DNA from 2 places in the Vibrio sp. BS-M-Sm-2 genome. Region 2 is predicted to be linked to the other one. Evidence: riboswitches for the same ligand, from Rfam matches in the RefSeq annotation. Region 2 holds a riboswitch; the other holds the start of a gene.
The links. Region 2 has a riboswitch for lysine ahead of AB8613_RS02980 (Na+/H+ antiporter NhaC family protein). Riboswitches for the same ligand answer to the same signal wherever they lie in the genome.
Positions count from the first base shown of each region.

Region 1: another riboswitch for lysine. It lies ahead of lysC (lysine-sensitive aspartokinase 3); the one in region 2 lies ahead of AB8613_RS02980 (Na+/H+ antiporter NhaC family protein).

Region 1 covers NZ_CP167894.1:1,551,836-1,563,162, forward strand. The annotation lists gene AB8613_RS06915 (PglL family O-oligosaccharyltransferase) at 1-1,370, shown strand, start outside; gene AB8613_RS06920 (alanine--glyoxylate aminotransferase family protein) at 1,472-2,611, opposite strand; lysine riboswitch at 2,788-2,965, shown strand; gene lysC (lysine-sensitive aspartokinase 3) at 3,074-4,441, shown strand; gene metH (methionine synthase) at 4,556-8,233, opposite strand; gene AB8613_RS06935 (sodium:proton antiporter) at 8,403-9,683, shown strand; tRNA gene AB8613_RS06940 (tRNA-Trp) at 10,295-10,371, opposite strand; tRNA gene AB8613_RS06945 (tRNA-Asp) at 10,431-10,507, opposite strand; rRNA gene rrf (5S ribosomal RNA) at 10,551-10,666, opposite strand; rRNA gene AB8613_RS06955 (23S ribosomal RNA) at 10,762-11,327, opposite strand, start outside.
Region 2 covers NZ_CP167894.1:675,331-686,657, reverse strand. The annotation lists gene purB (adenylosuccinate lyase) at 1-1,299, opposite strand, end outside; gene hflD (high frequency lysogenization protein HflD) at 1,443-2,060, opposite strand; partial or broken gene mnmA (tRNA 2-thiouridine(34) synthase MnmA) at 2,104-3,241, opposite strand; gene AB8613_RS02995 (hypothetical protein) at 3,446-3,715, shown strand; gene AB8613_RS02990 (inosine/guanosine kinase) at 3,818-5,122, shown strand; gene AB8613_RS02985 (H-NS family nucleoid-associated regulatory protein) at 5,316-5,726, opposite strand; lysine riboswitch at 6,091-6,268, shown strand; gene AB8613_RS02980 (Na+/H+ antiporter NhaC family protein) at 6,381-7,973, shown strand; His leader region at 8,164-8,299, shown strand; gene hisG (ATP phosphoribosyltransferase) at 8,353-9,249, shown strand; gene hisD (histidinol dehydrogenase) at 9,249-10,550, shown strand; gene hisC (histidinol-phosphate transaminase) at 10,560-11,327, shown strand, end outside.

The DNA of each region.
Region 1 (11,327 bases), 880 kb from region 2:
AACACAAGCAGCGCATGTTGTGGTTCATTGTGCTTGCTGTTGTTATACAAGCACTATTTGGCTATATGCAATATTTCTTATTAGAGCCTGGCAACCTATTTGGTTACAACACTGCTGCAAACCGACCATATGGGATATTCCAACAACCGAATGTAATGGCCAGCTTTTTAGCTACGGGGTTTGTGCTGTCCGCTTACCTTTTGGCAAGACAGCCCGCTAAATATAATCACAAAATTAGCGAGTCATTCTTACTATACCTAACCCCAACCTTAACCGTACCATTGCTGATCATCATCGCATCACGTACCGGATGGTTAGCAGCACTCATCGGCTTTGTGTGTATTCTTCCTTACCTATATAAATTTTCGACCAAGAAGCGCTTCTATGGATGGTGCTCATCAGTTGTTGTAGGTATTGTGGTTGCGTTTACTGTAATAAACCTTAGCGCTACAGATAGCATAGCGAGTAAGAAAGCGAACCTAGAAAGCCCTCGCGCTTACACCTTCCCTCAAACACTAGACATGTTGGTAGAGAAACCATTTACTGGTTACGGCTACGGGAAATTTGAATCAGAGTACACCCTTTATACCGCTCGTCAGCACCAACTCAATTCAAACTATCATCCAGGTCTTCCTTCAATGGATCACCCCCACAATGAGTTTCTGTTTTGGGGGGTAGAAGGGGGAATTGTACCAATCATCGGGATCTTGATTGCTGCAATATTGGTTATGTCACGTATAGCAAGTTCTGCAAAGGGAACGCGTCTAGCCCTGCTCGCTTTATTCATCCCAATTCTTTTGCACTCTCAGCTTGAGTATCCTTTTTATCACTCGGCGATTCACTGGATAACATTCATTATATTGATTTACTGGGTCGATCAGCGCTCTTCCCGACATTATCAACAGCCGTTCAGTATCATCAGCAAGACCCTGTTTAGAGTGTCGAGCTTAGTAATACCTATCTTAGTCAGTTTTTATATGTTGAGCGCCCTGCATACCAACTATGTACTGACTAAGTTTGAACTTTCTAAACCGAAGAACCCAGACATTCTTAAGCAGGTAACGAACCCTGTGGTGTGGAAAGATCGCTACGATTGGGATATATACAGCACCTACCTAAACATTGGTCTTTATAAAGGTGACCCTAGCCTTATTCAGCCCTACGTTGATTGGTCACTAGAGATCATAAAGAGTAAACCAAGACCAGCGTTCTACAGTAACCTGATCCTTGCTTACCAAGGTTTAGGGGAAGAAAGCAAAGCGGAACAAATCCGTAGTGAAGCAAAGTTTTTATTTCCAAACAGAGACTTTTCACAGGTTCAATACAAGAAAATATCTCAAGCAGAAAACAATGTCTCATCGGCAGAGTAGCCAAGGACTAGAGAGATGTAACTATTGCATCTTATTTTTAGAACAAACACAAAAAAGCGCACGAGGATCGTGCGCTTTTCTTTGAAACGAGTCTAATTCGATTATTTAAGTACATCTTGCAGCGCTTTAAGACACAGCGCGACATTCTCTTTGCGAGCACCGTAGCCCATCAAGCCGATACGCCATGCCTTACCAGCCAAAGAACCAAGCCCTGCACCAATCTCAAGGTTATACTCTTCTAAAAGCTGCGTTCTGATCTTAGCCTCATCAATGCCTTCAGGGAAATAAAGTGCGTTCAGCTGCGGCAAGCGGCTCTCTTCATCGACCACAAACCTTAACCCTAATGCTTCTACACCTTCTTTAAGCTCTTGGTGCATAGCATGATGACGAGACCACGCATTATCTAGGCCTTCATTTTTCAATAGAACGAGAGACTCGTGCAGTGCATAAAGGCTATTTACGGGTGCGGTATGGTGGTAGCTGCGCTTACCTTCACCGCTCCAGTAACCTAATACTAGGCTTTGATCTAAGAACCAACTTTGCACTGGCGCTTGACGGGCTTTCATTTTATCAACGGCACGCTGAGAGAAAGTCACCGGAGATAGACCCGGCACACAAGACAAACACTTTTGACTTCCAGAATAAACCGCATCAAGCTGCCACTCATCAACCAGCAATGGCACACCACCTAGTGATGTTACTGCGTCAACAATCGTTAACGCATCAAACTGACGAGCGATAGCTGAGATAGCTTGAGCATCAGATAGCGCTCCGGTTGATGTCTCTGCATGAACAAAAGCCACAGCAACAGCATCGGGATTGTCTGTCAATGCTTGCTCGACCTTTTCAACTGAGACGGGCTTGCCCCACTCGTCGTCAACAAGGATGGCTTCGCCACCACAACGCACCACGTTTTCTCGCATACGCTCACCGAAGACACCGTTACGACAAACGATCACCTTTTCACCAGGCTCAATCAAGTTAACAAAACAGGTCTCCATACCCGCACTTCCCGGAGCAGAAACGGCAATCGTAAATTCGTTTTCCGTCTGAAAAGCGTATTTAAGAAGCTGTTTAAGCTCATCCATCATCGCAATAAACAGTGGATCTAGATGACCTATGGTTGGGCGACTCAAAGCCTGCAGCACTTGAGGCGAGATATCAGAAGGACCCGGTCCCATTAACGTTCGGTGTGGTGGATAAAAGCTATCGATAGCAGTAGTGAGTGTTAAATTAGACATGTACATCCCTTACGTTAATGTTGTGAACAATCCACCCTAAAGCAAATTGATTACCTCAGCAATTAGCCATAAGTATTGAGGTCAAACCACTGTCACATAATTGTTAAAATTATTTTTCAATTATCTCAAGTTACCAATTGACATTGTTACCGCAAACACGTTCAATGAAATGGCTATCTAGCAGAAGAGGAGCACTGCCCAGGCAGATGTTTTGTGGAACCGCATTTCCAATACAAAACATTTATGGGGAGCAGTGCCGAGATAATAAAAGGATGCAGGACCTTTATTATCGGTTGAGCGGGCTGAATCCCGTCAACTGTCGCCATTTCTATATGGTGAAGAGCTTCTGGGGTTACTATTCTAATAATTCCTCTCTTTTTGCTCTAAAACTCTCTTCGAAAAACATCGGACGTTGGATTACCCAACAGTAATTTTATTTTAGGAAGTCGTGGGAGATATATCGTGAGTGCATCTAATGTAGCTGGTTCTTTTAATGTCGCTAAGTTTGGCGGAACAAGTGTTGCCAACTTTGAAGCCATGAGCCGCTGTGCTGCCATTATTGAAAACAACTCAAATACGAAATTAGTCGTGAGTAGTGCATGTTCTGGTGTGACCAATTTGCTGGTTGAACTGGCGAATGGTGTTCAAGACAAAGCTCGTCGTCAGGAACTAATGACGCAATTAACGGACATTCATAATGCGATTCTTGACCAACTCGCAGACCCAATCAGCATCGAAAAAGAAGTTCACAGCATTCTTGATGACATTGCGAGCGCAGCAGAAGCCGCATCATTTCAAGCAAGTACTAAGCTGACTGATCACCTTGTAGCATGTGGCGAGTTGATGTCGACACACATCCTTGCTCAAATCCTTCGCGAGCGCGGAACACCTGCGGTTCGTTTCGATATCAGAGAAGTGATGCGCACCAATGATGATTTCGGAAAAGCAGAACCACAGCTAGAAGAGATTGCTGCTTTGGCAAAAGAGAAATTGATTCCACTGTGCCAACAACAAGTTGTCGTTACCCAAGGCTTTATCGGTGCTGATAGCGAAGGTAACACCACGACCCTAGGCCGCGGTGGCAGTGATTATTCAGCGGCACTGATTGCCGAGTCGGTACAAGCGATTGGCTTAGAGATCTGGACGGATGTTCCGGGTATCTATACTACCGATCCACGTATTGCTCCTAAGGCCTCTCCTATCCCAGAGATCAGCTTCAGCGAAGCATCGGAAATGGCAAACTTTGGCGCGAAGATCTTACACCCATCGACTCTAGTCCCGGCACTACGCCACCAAATTCCGGTATTTGTCGGCTCATCAAAAGCACCAGAGCTCGGTGGCACATGGATTCGTCAACAAGTTGAAAGCTCCCCTCTGTTCAGAGCGCTTGCCCTACGCTGCAACCAAACCATGGTTACGCTACGCAGCGCCAATATGTTCCATGCTTATGGCTTCCTCGCAAAAGTGTTCGAGATCCTCGCTAAGCATAAGATCTCTGTCGATCTTATCACTACCTCAGAGATCAGTGTCTCACTCACTCTCGATCAAACAGATACATCAGGTGGTGCTCCTCAGTTGCCAGAAGCCGCTCGCATTGAGCTTGAGGATCTGTGTTCTGTAGATATTGAACACGACCTATGCCTTGTTGCTCTTATTGGTAACAACATGAGTGAAAGCAAAGGCTATGCAAAGCAGGTCTTCGGCACTCTAGAAGATTTCAACCTACGTATGATTTGTTACGGAGCAAGCCCACACAACCTATGTTTCTTATTAGATGAACCTGTATCTAAACTGGCAATTCAAAAACTGCATCAAGAGCTATTTGAATAAGAAAGCGTTTAATAGGTTGGTTTGAATTAACCAAATCACAAATACAAAAAGGGTTGCTATTAAGCAACCCTTTCTCTTTTTACTTTACGAATCAAAGCCCGTCATAGATTCAAACTAGTTAATGTTTGGACCTAACCACTTCTCAGCTTCTAACATATCCCATCCTTTACGATCGGCATAGCTATCCACTTGATCCTGTTGAATCTGTGCAATAGCAAAGTATCGAGCATCAGGGTGTGAGAAGTACATACCAGATACAGAAGCACCAGGCCACATCGCATAGCTCGACGTTAAGGACATATCAATCGCTTTCTCAACATTCATTAACTCCCACAACGTACCTTTCTCGGTATGCTCTGGGCAAGCAGGGTAACCTGGAGCAGGGCGAATACCTTGGTATTTCTCACGAATCAAATCATCGTTCGATAAGTCTTCATCTGGCGAGTAACCCCAAATATCCTTTCTCACTTCTTTATGCAGGTACTCCGCGAACGCTTCAGCCAATCGATCAGCAACCGCTTGAATCATGATTGCATTGTAATCATCGCCTTTCGCTTTGTATTCATCAGCCAGCTCACGCTCACCAATACCACCCGTTACCGCAAAGCCACCAATCCAGTCCGCTTTACCACTTTCTTTTGGAGCAATGTAATCTGACAGGCAATAGTTAAAGCCTTTTGGTTTCTCTGTCTGTTGACGAAGGTTGTGTAGAACCTTTAGGACTTCGGTGCGAGATTCATCGGTATACACCTCAATATCATCACCAACACTGTTCGCTGGGAACATGGCACACATACCGCGAGCTTCAAGTAGTTTATCTTTCTCCACACGGTCTAACAGATCGTTAGCGTCTTTGAATAAACGTTGCGCTTCTTCGCCCACTTCTTCATGCTCAAGAATCGCAGGGTACTTACCAACTAAAGACCACGTCATGAAGAATGGCGTCCAATCGATGTACTGACGCAAAGTAGCCACATCAAAATCTTTGAAAATGTGCACTCCCGGCTTAGCCGGTGCCGGTGGTGTATAAGCATCCCAATCAATAGCCACTTTATTAGCACGAGCTTTTTCAAGTGTCACAGGCTTAGTGCGAGGCTTCTTACGATTATGTTGATCACGAACGCGATCATAATCGATATCCAACTTCTCAACGAAAGCAGGTTTCAATTCATCAGAAAGCAGTGACGTACATACACCCACAGCACGAGAGGCGTTGTTTACATAAACCACTGGCTCTGAGTAATTCTGTTCAATCTTAACAGCAGTGTGAGCTTTAGATGTGGTTGCACCACCAATCAAAAGAGGAAGCTTAAAGCCTTGTCTTTCCATCTCTTTGGCAACGTGCACCATTTCATCAAGAGATGGTGTGATCAAACCAGATAAGCCGATAATGTCGACGTTCTCTTCTTTCGCGACCTTAAGAATCTTTTCACAAGAAACCATCACACCTAAGTCGATAATTTCGTAGTTATTACACTGCAAAACCACACCAACGATATTCTTACCGATATCGTGTACGTCGCCTTTAACGGTCGCTAACAGAATCTTACCGTTAGTCGCACCCACTTCTTTGGATGCATTGATGAACGGTTCTAAGTGCGCAACAGCCTGCTTCATTACACGCGCAGACTTAACTACCTGTGGTAAGAACATCTTACCTTCACCAAATAGGTCACCAACAACGTTCATGCCGTCCATTAGAGGACCTTCAATCACCTCAATAGGACGAGAGGCATTAACACGAGCTTCTTCAGTGTCTTCAACTATAAAGTCTGTAATACCTTTAACCAAAGAGTGCTCTAAGCGCTTCTCTACAGGCCAAGTACGCCATTCTAGAGCTGACTTATCTTCAACTTTACCTACTGCTCGCTCTAGGTACTCAGTTGCCATATCAAGCAAACGTTCCGTCGAATCATCACGGCGGTTTAGTACTACATCTTCAACAGCATCACGCAGGTCTTCAGGAACATTATCGTAAATCTCCAGTTGACCAGCATTTACAATGCCCATATCCATACCATTTTTAAAACAGTGATATAGGAATACTGCGTGGATTGCCTCACGGACGTAGTTATTGCCGCGGAATGAGAACGACACGTTAGATACGCCACCAGAGATCATCGCATGAGGGAGATCGCGTTTGATGTCTCCCACTGCTTCAATGAAATCAACCGCATAGTTGTTATGTTCATCAATACCAGTAGCTACTGCGAAAATGTTCGGATCAAAAATAATGTCTTCAGGAGGGAAGCCAACTTCATCCACAAGAATGTTGTAGGCATTGGTACAGATCTCAACTTTACGCTCTCGAGTATCAGCCTGACCAACTTCATCAAAAGCCATCACAATAACGGCAGCACCATAGCGACGAACTAACTTGGCTTGCTCGACAAATTTCTCTTTGCCTTCTTTTAGAGAGATAGAGTTGACTATACCTTTACCCTGAATACATTTCAGGCCAGCTTCGATAACTTCCCATTTTGAAGAATCGACCATTACTGGTACTTTTGAAATTTCTGGTTCAGAGGCACATAAATTAAGGAATTTAACCATACACGCTTCAGCGTCTAGCATCCCTTCATCCATGTTGATATCGATAATTTGAGCACCGTTCTCAACTTGCTCTCGAGCAACACTCAAGGCTTCGTCGTAAAGCTCTTCTTTAATCAGGCGCTTAAAGCGAGCTGAGCCCGTCACATTGGTACGCTCACCCACATTCACGAATAAAGATTCTTTAGCAATCGTCAGAGGCTCTAGCCCCGAAAGGCGACAAGAAACCGGTAAGTCTGGCAATTGACGCGGCGTTACACCTTCAACAGCCTCAGCCATTTGGCGGATATGCTCTGGAGTAGTACCACAACAACCACCAATTAGGTTCAAGAAACCACTTTCAGCCCATTCTTTAACGTGTTCGGCCATATCTTCAGGAGAAAGGTCATACTCACCAAATGCGTTAGGTAACCCCGCGTTAGGGTGAGCCGAAACATTGCATTCTGAGATGCGAGACATCTCACCAACATACTCACGCAGTTCGTCAGGGCCTAGAGCACAATTCAGTCCAAATGAGATAGGTTTAACATGACGAAGGGCATTATAGAATGCTTCTGTTGTCTGCCCTGAAAGCGTACGACCTGATGCATCAGTGATGGTACCGGAGATCATCACTGGAAGAATAATACCCACTTCTTCAAAAACAGATTCAACGGCAAAAGCACACGCTTTCGCGTTCAACGTATCGAAGATAGTCTCGATAAGAATAAGATCTGAGCCACCCTTAATAAGCGCACGGGTCGATTCAGAATAGGCTTCAACCAATTCGTCAAAGCTAACATTACGGTACCCTGGATCATTTACATCAGGCGAGATAGAACAAGTTCGGTTGGTTGGGCCTAACACACCCGCAACAAAGCGAGGCTTGTCTGGAGTCTTTGCTGTCCACTCATCAGCCGCTTCACGAGCAAGCTTGGCAGCAGCAAAATTAATTTCGTCACTAAGGCTTTCCATATCATAGTCGGCCATAGCGATAGTTGTAGCGTTAAAGGTATTGGTTTCGAGGATGTCTGCCCCAGCTTCCAAGTATTCTGAATGGATATCTTTGATAAGCTTAGGCTGCGTAAGAACTAAAAGGTCATTGTTGCCTTTTAAGTCACTGTGCCAATCAGCAAAGCGTTCACCACGATAGTCTTGCTCTTCCAATTTATAATCCTGAATCATGGTACCCATACCACCATCAATCAGTAAAATTCGTTGCTTCAACAGAGCGTCAATCTTTTGCCTTACATTACTTCCCACGGTACAACCTCATTCCTTTAATTATCCCTCCATCCTATCACACATTAAAAAGGAGTCTAGACGTCTAAAAAAGGAAATTGATTACCGACTCATGACAAAAAAATGTTTGCTATTTGAGCATGAGACAACGAAAATTCATATTCATACTTTGTTACATGTTGGAATCCCAATGTCGGTCTATTACACCTTATGCTTCTTGTCCGCTGCAGCCATGCTTATTGCTTTCGTGAATACAAAAATTGGTAAAATGCAGACAACCATCGCCATCACAGCTGGCTCAATGATGTTATCTCTATTGATTATCATTGCGGGACAAAACAATTGGTTCCAACTGGCTGACATCGCCTCAGAAACCGTTGCCAGTATCAACTTTGAAGATTTCCTACTTAAGGGAATATTGGGGTTCTTACTCTTTGCCGGTGGTTTAGGGATTAAGTTACCAAACCTAAAAGACCAAAAGTGGGAAATAACTGTACTCGCGTTAGGTGCTACGCTGTTTTCAACCTTCTTTATCGGTTTTGTACTGTACGGGTTCTGTCAGGTCATCGGCATTCAATTTGATCTGATTTACTGCCTACTCTTTGGCTCGTTAATCTCTCCAACCGATCCAATTGCCGTTTTAGCAATAGTAAAGAAGCTCGATGCGCCCAGAAGAATCTCTACTCAAATCGAAGGAGAATCTCTATTCAACGATGGTTTTGGCTTAGTGATCTTCGTAACCCTATTTACTATCGCATTCGGCACAGAAGCGCCAACCGTCGGTAGTGTGACCATGCTATTCGTTCAAGAGGCAATTGGCGGCATCGTCTACGGTTTTGTTTTAGGTCTTGTATTCCATTACCTAATCAGCAATACCGATGACCACTCGATGGAGTTGCTATTAACCATCGGCATCCCAACTGCTGGTTATGCGTTTGCTGAAGTTCTACATGTATCAGGTCCATTAGCGATGGTGGTATCAGGTATCATGATTGGTAACTGGACTCGCTTTATCGGATTCTCAAAAGAGAGTGAAGATCACCTAGATCATTTCTGGGAATTGATAGATGAATTCTTAAACGGCGTATTATTCTTGTTAATTGGTATGTCGATGCTGCTATTCAAATTCCACCAAGAAGACTGGATCTTAATGGCGTTCGCAGTCCCCCTTGTATTGAGTGCTCGCTACTTAAGTGTTTTCTTGTCTTACATTGGATTTAAACGTTTTAGAACTTACAACCCGTGGTCGATTAAGATTCTAACTTGGGGTGGTTTACGCGGTGGTTTAGCACTAGCCATGGCACTTTCAATCCCTTCAGGTATCTGGGTAATTGAAGACAAGGCAATAGATGTTAAAGAGATAATCCTTGTCATGACATATGCTGTTGTTGTGTTCTCTATTCTGATTCAAGGCTCAACAATCACTCCTATGATAGAGAAAGCAAAACAAGCAGAGAAAGAGCTAGATTAACATCTAGATGATCAACCAAGGCCGTCTACTTTAGGTGGCCTTTTTTATACGTAATGAAAGTCAAACTCACCAATTCCCTCGCTGAAGAGTATACGTGGAACATAGAGCTTATATCGATATTTGATACTGCTAGTATTTGAGTAAACAAAAACCTTAATGTGGGGGAGGACTAAGTTTGGCCAGAACTCTTTCAGGAGCTCAAGTCATACAGAGAACTCGTTATTCTGCGCCCTCGCTAGTCTACCCAATAAACCACTTCCAAGATTATATAAGTATCAATCGAACGGCTTCACCTTGCACCTTGAAACACAAATAACGGGACTCAATGTCTCGCTAGAATAGCGTTAGTTATTAACTAGCAGAATTACAGAGCAAAATGAGTGTTGAGTAGATAGAGATAGCTAAAGGAGTACTTGGTGCTTCCCGCGTTACCTCTAATAAAGGCTCTAGCATTCCTGCAGGGACGCTCAGTCTAGAGTCTTAAATATAGCAGGGTTCGAATAAGCCGGCACTCCGAGATTCGACCGGGCTGGCGATCCAACTCCCAACATTGCTTCGTAGAAGCAACAGATGTAAAAAAGCCTCAGCATTTCTGCTGAGGCTTTAGTATATGGCAGGGGTGGAGAGATTCGAACTCCCAACACGCGGATTTGGAATCCGCTGCTCTGCCAATTGGAGCTACACCCCTAAAACTTTCATTACTTCAGATTCGAAAAAACCTCGCACTAGGCGAGGTTATCGAATAAGTGGCGGAGTGGACGGGACTCGAACCCGCGACCCCCGGCGTGACAGGCCGGTATTCTAACCAACTGAACTACCACTCCGCAGTGGAAGACTTGTCGTCGCTGACAAGTGTTCAAATTTAAAGCCTGGCGATGTCCTACTCTCACATGGGGAAGCCCCACACTACCATCGGCGCTATTGTGTTTCACTTCTGAGTTCGGCATGGAATCAGGTGGGTCCACAATGCTATGGTCGCCAAGCAAATTTTAAAATTCGGAAAACTGTATTTAAAAGTCTATCTCTTCAAACTCATTCAAGGTCTGTCTTTGAGTCCACAAAACCCCTTGGGTGTTGTATGGTTAAGCCTCACGGGCAATTAGTACAGGTTAGCTCAATGCCTCGCAGCACTTACACACCCTGCCTATCAACGTCGTAGTCTACGACAACCCTTTAGGACGCTTATAGCGTCAGGGAAAACTCATCTCAAGGCTCGCTTCCCGCTTAGATGCTTTCAGCGGTTATCGATTCCGAACTTAGCTACCGGGCAATGCCATTGGCATGACAACCCGAACACCAGAGGTTCGTCCACTCCGGTCCTCTCGTACTAGGAGCAGCCCCTTTCAATTTTCCAACGCCCACGGCAGATAGGGACCGAACTGTCTCACGACGTTCTAAACCCAGCTCGCGTACCACTTTAAATGGCGAACAGCCATACCCTTGGGACCGACTTCAGCCCCAGGATGTGATGAGCCGACATCGAGGTGCCAAACACCGCCGTCGATATGAACTCTTGGGCGGTATCAGCCTGTTATCCCCGGAGTACCTTTTATCCGTTGAGCGATGGCCCTTCCATTCAGAACCACCGGATCACTATGACCTGCTTTCGCACCTGCTCGAATTGTCATTCTCGCAGTCAAGCGG
Region 2 (11,327 bases):
CTCGTCTTCAGGAATCTCTAGACCGTCGATGAATGCACGCATGCCTTCGCCGTCTACACGCTTACCACGAGTTAGCTCTTTAAGCTTCTCGTATGGCTTCTCGATGCCGTAACGACGCATTACTGTTTGTACTGGTTCTGCTAGTACTTCCCAGTTCTTGTCTAGTTCAGCAAGTAGCGCTTCACGGTTAACTTCTAGCTTGCTAATACCTTTCAGAGTTGAAGTGTATGCAATGATTGCGTAGCCAACACCAACACCTAGGTTACGAAGAACCGTAGAGTCTGTTAGGTCACGTTGCCAGCGAGAAACTGGAAGTTTCTGTGCTAGGTGGCCAAATACAGCGTTAGCTAGACCAAGGTTGCCTTCAGAGTTTTCGAAGTCAATTGGGTTAACTTTATGCGGCATTGTAGAAGAACCGATTTCGCCAGCAATAGTCTTCTGCTTGAAGTGACCAAGAGCGATGTAGCCCCAAACGTCACGGTCGAAGTCTAGAAGAATTGTATTGAAACGAGCAACAGCGTCGAATAGCTCAGCGATGTAATCGTGAGGTTCGATTTGAGTTGTGTACGGGTTCCAAGTTACGCCAAGAGATTCAGTGATGAACTCTTCGCTGAATTGGTGCCATTCAACTTCAGGGTATGCAGAAAGGTGAGCGTTGTAGTTACCTACAGCGCCGTTGATTTTCGCTAGGATCTCAACGCTTTCGATTTGCTTGAATTGACGTTCCATACGGTACGCAACGTTCGCCATCTCTTTACCCATAGTCGAAGGAGAAGCTGGCTGACCGTGTGTACGAGAAAGAAGAGGAATATCACGGTACTCGTTCGCAAGTGCTTTGATAGCATCGATTACGTTACGAATTTCTGGAAGAATCACTGTGTCACGAGCTTCTTTAAGCATAAGCGCGTGAGAGGTGTTGTTGATGTCTTCAGAAGTACATGCAAAGTGAATGAATTCGTTAACTGCGTGAAGCTCAGGAACGCCCGCAACTTTCTCTTTCAAGAAGTACTCAACCGCTTTTACGTCGTGGTTTGTCGTGCGCTCGATCTCTTTGATACGCAGAGCGTCTTCTTCGCTGAAGTTAGCGGCTAGTTCATCAAGAAACTGGTTAGCTTCTGCACTGAACGCTGGTACTTCTTTGATTGCATCAGTTGCTGCAAGCTTTTGTAACCAACGAATTTCAACGATAGAGCGGTACTTTAGTAGTCCAAACTCACTAAAGATGCTGCGTAATGCAATAGTCTTACTTCCGTAACGGCCGTCTACTGGTGAAACAGCAGTCAATGCTGACAGTTCCATGGTGTTCTCCTGAATTGAGTTTTCTAAATTTTGAGAGGTTTATACCAGTAACAATCTCAATTGTCACGCACATTGCGCAATCGTTTGCGTGAGAGTTGTGTTGGTACAAAAAACAAGCTCGCGACGAGGCGCGAGCTAATAAATTACATTCGAGCTAGCAGGATTTGAGCCTGCTCGATCATCTTCTTGCGACCGAAGATAAGGTGGCGGCGTTTACCACCAACCTGGCGCCAAAGAACAGCGCTTCGAATTCCTGACAGAAGGAGTGCACGAACTTTGTGCTGGCTCGATGTCTGTTGAAGTACCGCTGGTGTGCCAGATACCTGAATACGTGGACCAATAGGGCTCACAACATCAAGGTAGATGCTCGCTAGGTTGCTGATCATTTGCTCGTCAAACAGATCAAAGTGTTCAGTTTGGCGTTCTGCAGTTTGAATGCGATCGCCAAGCTGAGACATTGAGTCGTTACGAGAAGATAGCTTACGCTCAAGAGCCATCAAGCTGATGATGTAGCGAGTAATATCGCTACCAGCTGGAGTACTATCGATACCTTTTACTAAGCACTCAAGACCTAGCTTTAGGTTCGCTTCACGTCCAAATACGCCCACAGTGTTCGCCGGGTTGGTATTTAAAATAGCACTGAGTGAAGCTTCGAAGGCATCTTTATCACAATGGCCGTCTTTCGCTACTTGTTGAACCAAAGCCACAGCTTGGCAAATTCCGGCGAAAGCAATCGTACGGTCATAAAGTGTATTAGCCACGTAGTAACTCCTAGTTGTCTTCTATCGTTTGTTGTTCGTTCGATTAGATGCGCTTTTCGATGATACCGCCACCAAGACAAACGTCGTCTAGGTAGAACACTGCCGATTGACCTGGGGTCACAGCAATCTGTGGTTCATCAAAAATAACCTTAATGTTCTCATCATCAATTGGGATGATTGTACAAGGAATATCGGTTTGACGGTAACGTGTTTTTACCGTGCATGTCATAACTTCAGTAATTGGAGTGCGATTTACCCAGTGAAGCTGAGACGCGATCAAACCTTCTGATTTTAGAAGAGGGTGGTCTTTACCTTGTACTGCGATCAGAACATTACGCTTGAGATCTTTTTCACCAACAAACCATGGCTCTTCGTTACCGCCGCCACCTTTAGTGCCGCCAATATGAAGGCCTTTACGCTGACCTAGCGTGTGGTACATCAAACCTTGGTGTTGACCAATAACTTGGCCTTCAGGTGTTTCGATGTTACCCGGTTGTGCTGGTAGGTATTTGCCTAGGAACTCAGTGAACTTACGCTCGCCGATAAAGCAGATGCCTGTTGAATCTTTCTTCTTCGCTGTGATCAAGTCTTGCTCTTCAGCAATACGTCGCACTTCTGGCTCTCTCTAATTCACCGACAGGGAATAGGCTGCGTGCCACTTGATCTGAGCTTAGCGTGTATAGGAAATAGCTTTGGTCTTTGTTGCTGTCTAGACCGCGTAGCATTTCTGGTTTTACGCCAGCGTCTAGCTCTTCTTGAGTTGGGAAAGTACGACGAACGTAGTGACCCATCGCAATGTAGTCTGCGTCTAGCACTTCATCCGCAAACTCTAAGAATGCTTTGAATTTGATTTCTTTGTTACAAAGGATATCTGGGTTAGGCGTACGGCCTGCTTTGTACTCTTCAAGGAAGTATTCGAATACATTATCCCAGTACTCTGCTGCAAAGTTGATAGTGTGAAGGTGGATACCTAGTTTGTCACATACCGCTTGAGCATCAGCAAGGTCTTCAGCTGCCGTGCAGTATTCTTCGTTATCGTCTTCTTCCCAGTTTTTCATGAAAAGGCCTTCTACCTGATAGCCTTGTTGCTGAAGAAGATACGCCGATACTGACGAATCTACACCGCCGGACATACCGACAATTACTTTCTTTTCGCTGTTTCCAGAGCTGATATCTGACATGTCTAAACACCGTTACTATTACTTGGTCGCAGATTCTAACAGAAAGAGAAACGCCGTGACAGATCCGAGACCGGAATCACAGTTTCATTTGCACAAATAGTGCGCTGACTTTGTTAGAGAATCGCATGAGAGCGAGGTGAGTCGCTAGGATGTCAGAAGTATATGTGGCATAGTCGCTCGAAATCCAAGACCTGAGATAAAAAAATGTCTGAACAAAATGAATTTATGCAAGAAGAAGAGCTGATTGAGATTATCGAGAACCAGCTTGAAGATGGCGAGCCAGTGAAAGTGAAAGAGACGTTGATGCGTTTAATGATGACTGGTACTCCTCGTGAAGAGGCAATTGCGGCTATGGCATGTGCATTGGCAATTGAAGTATTTGACGTTATGAAAAACGGCGCGGAGTTTAATCAGAAACGTTACGCAGAGCATTTGGGCATGCTGCCTGATTTAAGCTTTATGGAAGGCGAATAAAAAAAACCTTCAGCAAACGTTTGCTATAGTTTGAAAGATTGCCGCGTTAAATATAGCGCGGTAGAATCCGCCACCTATTTCCCCTTGACTTAGACTAGCCCTATGAAATTCCCTGGACAACGTAAATCAAAGCACTACTTTCCGGTTCACGCTCGTGATCCTCTAGTGAGCCAAGCTCAAAGCAGTAAAAGAATGTCACGCACTCATATTATCGGTATTGACCAAACATTGGTGGATATTGAAGCAAAGGTGAGTTCTGAACTTATTGAGAAGTATGGTTTGAGCAAGGGACATTCACTGGTTATTGGTGACGCAGCCGCTGAATCTTTATATCAAGAATTAAAAGAACAGTGCCTGATTACCAATGAATACGCTGGTGGCACAATTGGTAACACATTACACAACTATTCAGTGCTAGCGGATGACCGTTCTACTCTACTGGGTGTCATGAGCCAAGATATTAAGATTGGTAGCTACGGTTACCGCTATTTATGTAATACATCAAGCAGAATGGATCTGAACCATTTACAAGGGGTAGATGGTGCAATCGGTCGCTGTTTTGCATTAATTACAGAAGACGGTGAACGTACTTTCGCAATTAGCGAAGGACAAATGAACCAATTAAAACCAGAAAGCATTCCTGAAAAAATCTTCAAAAGTGCTTCTGCTTTAGTTTTAACGGCTTATTTAGTTCGTTGTAAACCAGGTGACCCTATGCCTGAAGCAACAATGAAAGCGATCGAGTACGCGAAGAAATACGATGTGCCAGTAGTTCTTACATTGGGTACTAAGTTCGTTATTCAAGATGATCCAGAATTCTGGAAAGATTTCCTTGAGCAACACGTAACGGTTGTTGCAATGAATGAAGACGAAGCTGAAGCATTAACGGGTGAAAGCGATCCACTGGCTGCATCAGATAAAGCGTTAGAGTGGGTAGACCTTGTTCTATGCACTGCGGGACCTGTTGGTCTATTTATGGCTGGCTATACGGAAGATGCAGCTAAGCGCGAAACGTCACTGCCTTTACTTCCAGGTTCAATTGCGGAATTCAACCGTTTTGAATTTAGTCGTCCTGCGCATAAAGATTTATGTGAAAACCCAACTAAAGTGTATTCGCACATTGCGCCATACATGGGGGGGCCAGAAAAGATCAAAAACACTAACGGTGCAGGTGATGCTGCGTTATCAGCTTTATTACATGATATGGCTGCTAATAAGTACCACAAAGAAAACGTACCAAACTCAAGTAAGCACCAACATTCATTCTTGACGTACTCTTCTTTCTCACAAGTTTGTAAATATTCAAACCGTGCGAGCTATGAAGTGTTAGTTCAACACTCTCCACGTTTATCTCGCGGCCTTCCTGAAAGAGAAGATAGCCTAGAAGAAGCGTACTGGGAAAGATAAGCTACTTTCTTTAATCAGTAGTACTATCAGTATCAGCTCATTTTAATACTGATAGTATAAATATAAAAAAGGCTCCGAAAGGAGCCTTTTTTGTTTCTGAATATATTGAAGTCGTAAATAATACTTTGGTTGACTTAAATATTAATTCTATTGCTTAGTGTGTAATTGATTACTCACTAAGTAAACTAAATGCTTAGATAGCAAACTCTTCTAGAGATTTACCAGCATCTAGCTGTTCTTGGATAGCTGAAGGCGTACGGCCTTGACCTGTCCAAGTTTTCTCGTCGCCGTTCGCATCTACATATTTGTATTTCGCTGGGCGAGGAGCACGTTTAGCTTTTGTTGTTTTAGATTTTGCTTCACCAGAAAGTGCAGCAATAAGATCGGCAACATCAATTCCGTCTTTTGCAATTTGTTCAGCAATAGCAGAAAGTTTAGCTTCTTGTTCTGCTTTAGCCGCACGCTCTTCAGCTTCTGACTCTTGACGCTCTTGTACAACAATAGTTAGCTTGTCTAGCGCTTCTTCAAGTTGCTCAAGAGTTAATTCACGTGAGAACGCACGAAGGCTACGGATATTTAATAGAGTTTTTGTTAATTCAGACATGATATTTTCCATCAAGGTAAACTAAATAATCCTCCTAATAATAAACAGAGCCCAAGAATAAAACAAATAGTATTTCTTCTATTACATATTAAAATATAAAAGTGAGATGAATAGTTGAAAACTCAACGTTGTATTCCTATCGAATTTATAATAATTATTAAGATTATCTTAAAAAATGATATGTGACTGGTGGAGTAGTTCACCAGAGTTGACTATTCTGTTATTGATTGCTTCATTAACAAAAAGCTATTTTTCTCGGAATGATATGTTGCATTGTTGCTCTTCATGAGTACAATTGCGGCTACCTGATGCGAGGCTTTGGTTAATCTGTTGTTAAACTCTGGTTTACACGGTTAATAATGTTATCGCACGTAGAGGTGCAATTATAAAAAGTAACTTCCGTTGGGGTGATGCCAATGAGCGGGAATGAAAGGTGTAATTGCCGAAGTAAATTGTATATCTAAGCAATTTGCTGGGGTTGTGCTCAATAGGTACAACACTGCCATAGTCTTAATTTTAAACTATGGAGCGCTACTGTAGGGTTGGGTGAAGTGTTCACTTCCCTTTCGCTTAGTTCAACATGAACTTGGTCAGCCGTATCAAGTTTGTCTGCAGTAGATCTCTAGCCAAATAAAAAACTGGTTTTTGAAGATCATGAATTTAATAGATTTTGCAACATCGCCTTTATCACTGCTTCCTCCTTTGGTTGCATTGACTCTTGCTATTGTTACCCGACGTGTATTGGTTTCTTTGGGTGTCGGTATTGTTATGGGTGCGATTCTACTTGCTGATTACTCAGTAGGTAACGCAGCTAGCTACGTGTTTACTAAAGCATCGGGTGTTTTCATCGAAGATGGTGGCATCAACACTTGGAATATGAGCATCATTGCATTCCTAATTATTCTTGGAATGACAACTGCACTATTAACACTGTCTGGCGGTACTCGCGCATTTGCTGAATGGGCACAGTCTCGCGTTAAGAGCAAACGTGGTTCAAAACTACTTGCTGCTTTCTTAGGTGTATTCATTTTTGTTGATGACTACTTTAACAGCCTAGCAGTTGGTGCCATCTCTCGTCCTGTAACAGACCGTTTTTACGTATCTCGCGCTAAGCTTGCTTATATCCTAGATTCAACGGCTGCTCCTATGTGTGTGATCATGCCTGCTTCTAGCTGGGGTGCTTACATCATCACTATCATTGGTGGCATCTTAGTGACACACGGTGTGACAGAGTATTCTGCACTGGGTGCTTACGTTCGTCTTATCCCAATGAACTTTTACGCTGTATTCGCTCTGTTAATGGTGTTTGCCGTTGCATGGTTCGGCCTAGACGTTGGTAAAATGCGTGAGCATGAGATCGAAGCATCTCAAGGCCGTGGCTTTGAAGGCGACAACGATCAAAAGCAAGCGCATGATCTAAATGAAGAACTAGATATCGAAGAGAGCGAGAATGGTTCTGTTTCTGATCTGGTTATGCCAATCGTATCGCTAATCGTAGCGACCGTTGCCGCGATGCTTTACACAGGTGGGCAAGCGCTTACTGCTGACGGTCAAGCATTTAACCTTTTAGGTGCGTTTGAAAACACGGATGTAGGTAAGTCTCTTGTTTACGGTGGCATCATCGGTCTACTTGTGGCGTTAGCGACTGTATTTAAGCAAAAGCTGTCTATGGCAGACATCGCAAGAACAATGTGGATCGGTGCAAGCTCTATGTTTGGCGCTATCCTAATTCTTGTGTTCGCTTGGACTATCGGCTCTGTTATCGGCGACATGAAAACAGGTTCGTACCTATCATCTTTAGCAACGGGCAATATTGATTACCACTGGCTACCAGTTATCTTGTTCCTTCTTGCTGGTTTGATGGCTTTCTCGACAGGTACATCTTGGGGTACGTTCGGTATCATGCTACCTATTGCGGGTGACATGGCTGCAGCATCTGACATCGCGCTAATTTTGCCGATGCTAAGTGCGGTTCTTGCGGGCTCTGTATTTGGTGACCACTGCTCTCCAATTTCAGACACAACGATTCTGTCTTCTACTGGTGCTCGTTGTAACCATATTGACCACGTATCGACTCAGCTTCCATACGCGCTGTCTGTGGCGTTCGTATCGTGCATTGGTTTCATTACCCTAGGTATGACATCTTCAATTAGCATCGCATTTGGCGCAGCGTCTCTAACGTTTGTCGCTGTATGTTTTGCATTGGCTTACTTCTCTCGCTGTAAAATGGCGACGTGCAAAAGCTAAAACTGAAAGCTAATCAGTAAACTATCAGGGAGGCGTTAGCCTCCCTTTTTTGTGCTTGTTAATTTAATTTTAAGTTTCGTGAAAAAAGTTCGAATAAATGGTTGAAAAAGGATCTCAGCTTAGTTAGTGTGGAGACAAGACAGCAAACAACTGAAGAGCTTATAAGTATGCGTAAATTAGTAATGAACATTCATCACCATCATCACCCTATCTAGTCTTTCGGGGAGATTTACGTATACCCGGGAGCAAGAATTCTCCCGGAGGTTAAGTCAAAGAATTTAGATTTAAACCCTCGGGATGACAAAGTCTTCCGAGGGTTTTTTAGTTTTAGCGCTTTTAAATAATCAATAAATTCAAATATTTGCACAGGGATACAGCAATGCAGACACAACGCCTAAGAATCGCAATTCAAAAGAAAGGTCGCTTAAGTAAAGAGTGCCAAGATCTACTTAAAAAATGTGGTGTTAAATTTAACATCATGGGTGAGCGCCTAGTTGTTCATTCATTAAATATGCCAATCGACTTGTTATTAGTTCGTGATGATGACATCCCAGGTCTTATCATGGATGGTGTGGTTGACCTTGGTTTTATCGGTGAAAATGAACTAGAAGAAGTTCGCCTAGACCGTGTTGCTCTAAAAGAGCCATCAGAGTTTCGCACACTACGTCGTTTAGATTTCGGTGGTTGCCGCCTTTCTATCGCAATCAACAAAGATGAAGTATACAACGGCCCACAAGATCTCGCGGGCAAACGTATTGCGACAACTTACCCACAACTACTAAAAGCCTACATGGATGAGCAGGGTGTTGAATTCAGCACTTGTATGCTAACAGGTTCGGTTGAAGTTGCCCCTCGTGCAGGTCTAGCAGACGCTATCGCAGATTTAGTTTCTACAGGTGCAACGCTAGAAGCAAACGGCCTAAAAGAAGCAGAAGCTATCTTCCAATCTAAAGCAACACTGATTCAACGTGTTGGTGAGTTCGACGCAGACAAAACCGCATTGATTGAAAAACTACTGACTCGTATGCAGGGTGTTCAACAAGCGAAAGAGTCGAAGTACATCATGCTTCACGCGCCAACATCTCAGCTAGAGCAAATCAAAGCACTATTACCCGGTGCTGAAGATCCGACTGTTCTTCCACTATCTACAGACAAAGACAAAGTTGCCGTTCACCTAGTAAGTACAGAGAACTTGTTCTGGGAAACAATGGAACAGCTGAAAGAGTTGGGTGCTAGCTCGATTCTAGTATTACCAATCGAAAAAATGATGGGGTAGTGACGATGAGAACCGTTGTTTGGCAATCTTTAAGTGAATCACAGCAAGACTCGGTATTAGAGCGTCCAGCTATTACTGAAGGTGCAAACATCACAGCGACAGTTTCTGATGTGATTGCAAAAGTACGAAATGAAGGCGATGCCGCGCTTAGAGAGCTGACTGCAAAGTTTGATGGTGTGACTCCAGAGTCTATCCGTGTCAGCTCGGGTGAGATCGAAGAGGCGTGTGCTCGTCTAACACCAGAGATGAAGCAAGCGTTAGAGCAGGCTTATAGCAATATTGCTAAGTTTCACGAAGCTCAAAAGCCACAGCCAATTAAGGTTGAGACACAGCCTGGTGTTGTGTGTGAGCAAGTGACGCGCGCTATTAATACTGTTGGCCTTTATATTCCAGGTGGCAGTGCGCCACTTCCGTCAACGGTTCTTATGTTAGGTGTTCCAGCTCAAATCGCAGGTTGTCGTAAGGTTGTGCTTTGTTCACCTCCGCCAATCGCTGATGAGATCTTGTATGTCGCCAAGCTTTGTAAGATCGACGAGGTATACAACGTTGGTGGTGGTCAAGCGGTGGCTGCAATGGCTTACGGTACCGAGAGCGTGGCTAAGGTCGACAAGATCTTCGGCCCGGGTAATGCCTATGTAACGGAAGCGAAACGTCAAGTAAGCAATGACTTCCGCGGCGCAGCGATTGACATGCCTGCGGGCCCGTCTGAAGTGTTAGTGATTGCCGATGAAACTGCAGATGCAGACTTTATTGCTGCGGATTTGTTGAGCCAAGCGGAGCACGGTCCTGATTCTCAGGTTGTACTGGTAACACCATCTCCAGTGGTTGCAGACCAAGTAACAGAAGCGGTTCAGAAGCAACTGAAAGAACTGTCTCGTGCGAACATCGCTCAGCAAGCATTGGCTTCAAGCCTAATCATCATTGCTGAATCTATCACTCAAGCTATTGCGATTTCGAACTTCTACGGTCCTGAGCACTTGATTGTTCAAACTAAGAATCCACGTGAATTGCTGCCATTGTTAGATAATGCAGGCTCAATTTTCCTTGGTGACTGGTCTCCAGAATCTGCAGGTGACTACGCATCAGGCACAAACCACGTTCTTCCGACTTACGGCTATACCAAGACTTATTCGAGTCTAGGTTTGGCTGATTTCTCCAAGCGAATGACGGTTCAAGAGCTAACGGCTGATGGTTTGAAAGGCCTAGCGCCAACAGTAGTAACAATGGCGGAAGCCGAGGGCTTGGATGCACACAAACGCGCTGTGACCATCCGAGTTGAAAAGTTAAATAAAGCAAAATAAGGGTAGGGCATGGAAAAGTTAGCAAGAAAACAAGTTCAGGCTCTGACACCTTACTTGTCTGCAAGACGCATTGGTGGCAGTGGAGATGTATGGTTGAACGCCAATGAATCTCCGTTTGATAATGAGTACAACCTGAACTTGTCTCGTCTTAACCGCTACAGTGAGTGTCAGCCAAAAGAGCTGATTGACGCTTACGCCCAATACGCTGGTGTGAAATCAGAACAAACACTGACAACGCGTGGTGCTGACGAAGGCATTGAATTACTGATTCGTGCTTTCTGTGAGCCGAACGAAGACGCTATTCTTTACTGCCCACCCACTTACGGTATGTACGCAATCAGTGCAGAGACGATTGGTGTTGAGCGTAAAGTTGTGCCTCTGACTTCTGAATGGCAATTGGATCTTCCAGCGATTGAAGCTCAACTCGACAACGTAAAAGTGGTCTTTGTTTGTAGTCCAAATAACCCAACCGGTAATTTGGTTGATCGTAAAGACATCATCAAGCTGCTTGAAATGACACAAGACAAAGCGATTGTAGTGATGGATGAAGCGTATATCGATTTTTGTCCAGAAGCGTCAACCGTTGATTTGCTTGAGCAATATCCAAACCTTGCGATCCTGCGCACCTTGTCGAAGGCTTTTGCTTTAGCGGGTTTACGTTGTGGTTTTACGCTAGCGAATAAAGAGCTTATCGATGTGCTGTTGAAAGTGATTGCTCCTTATCCTGTGCCAATCCCTGTTGCTGACATAGCCGTTCAAGCACTTTCAGAACAAGGA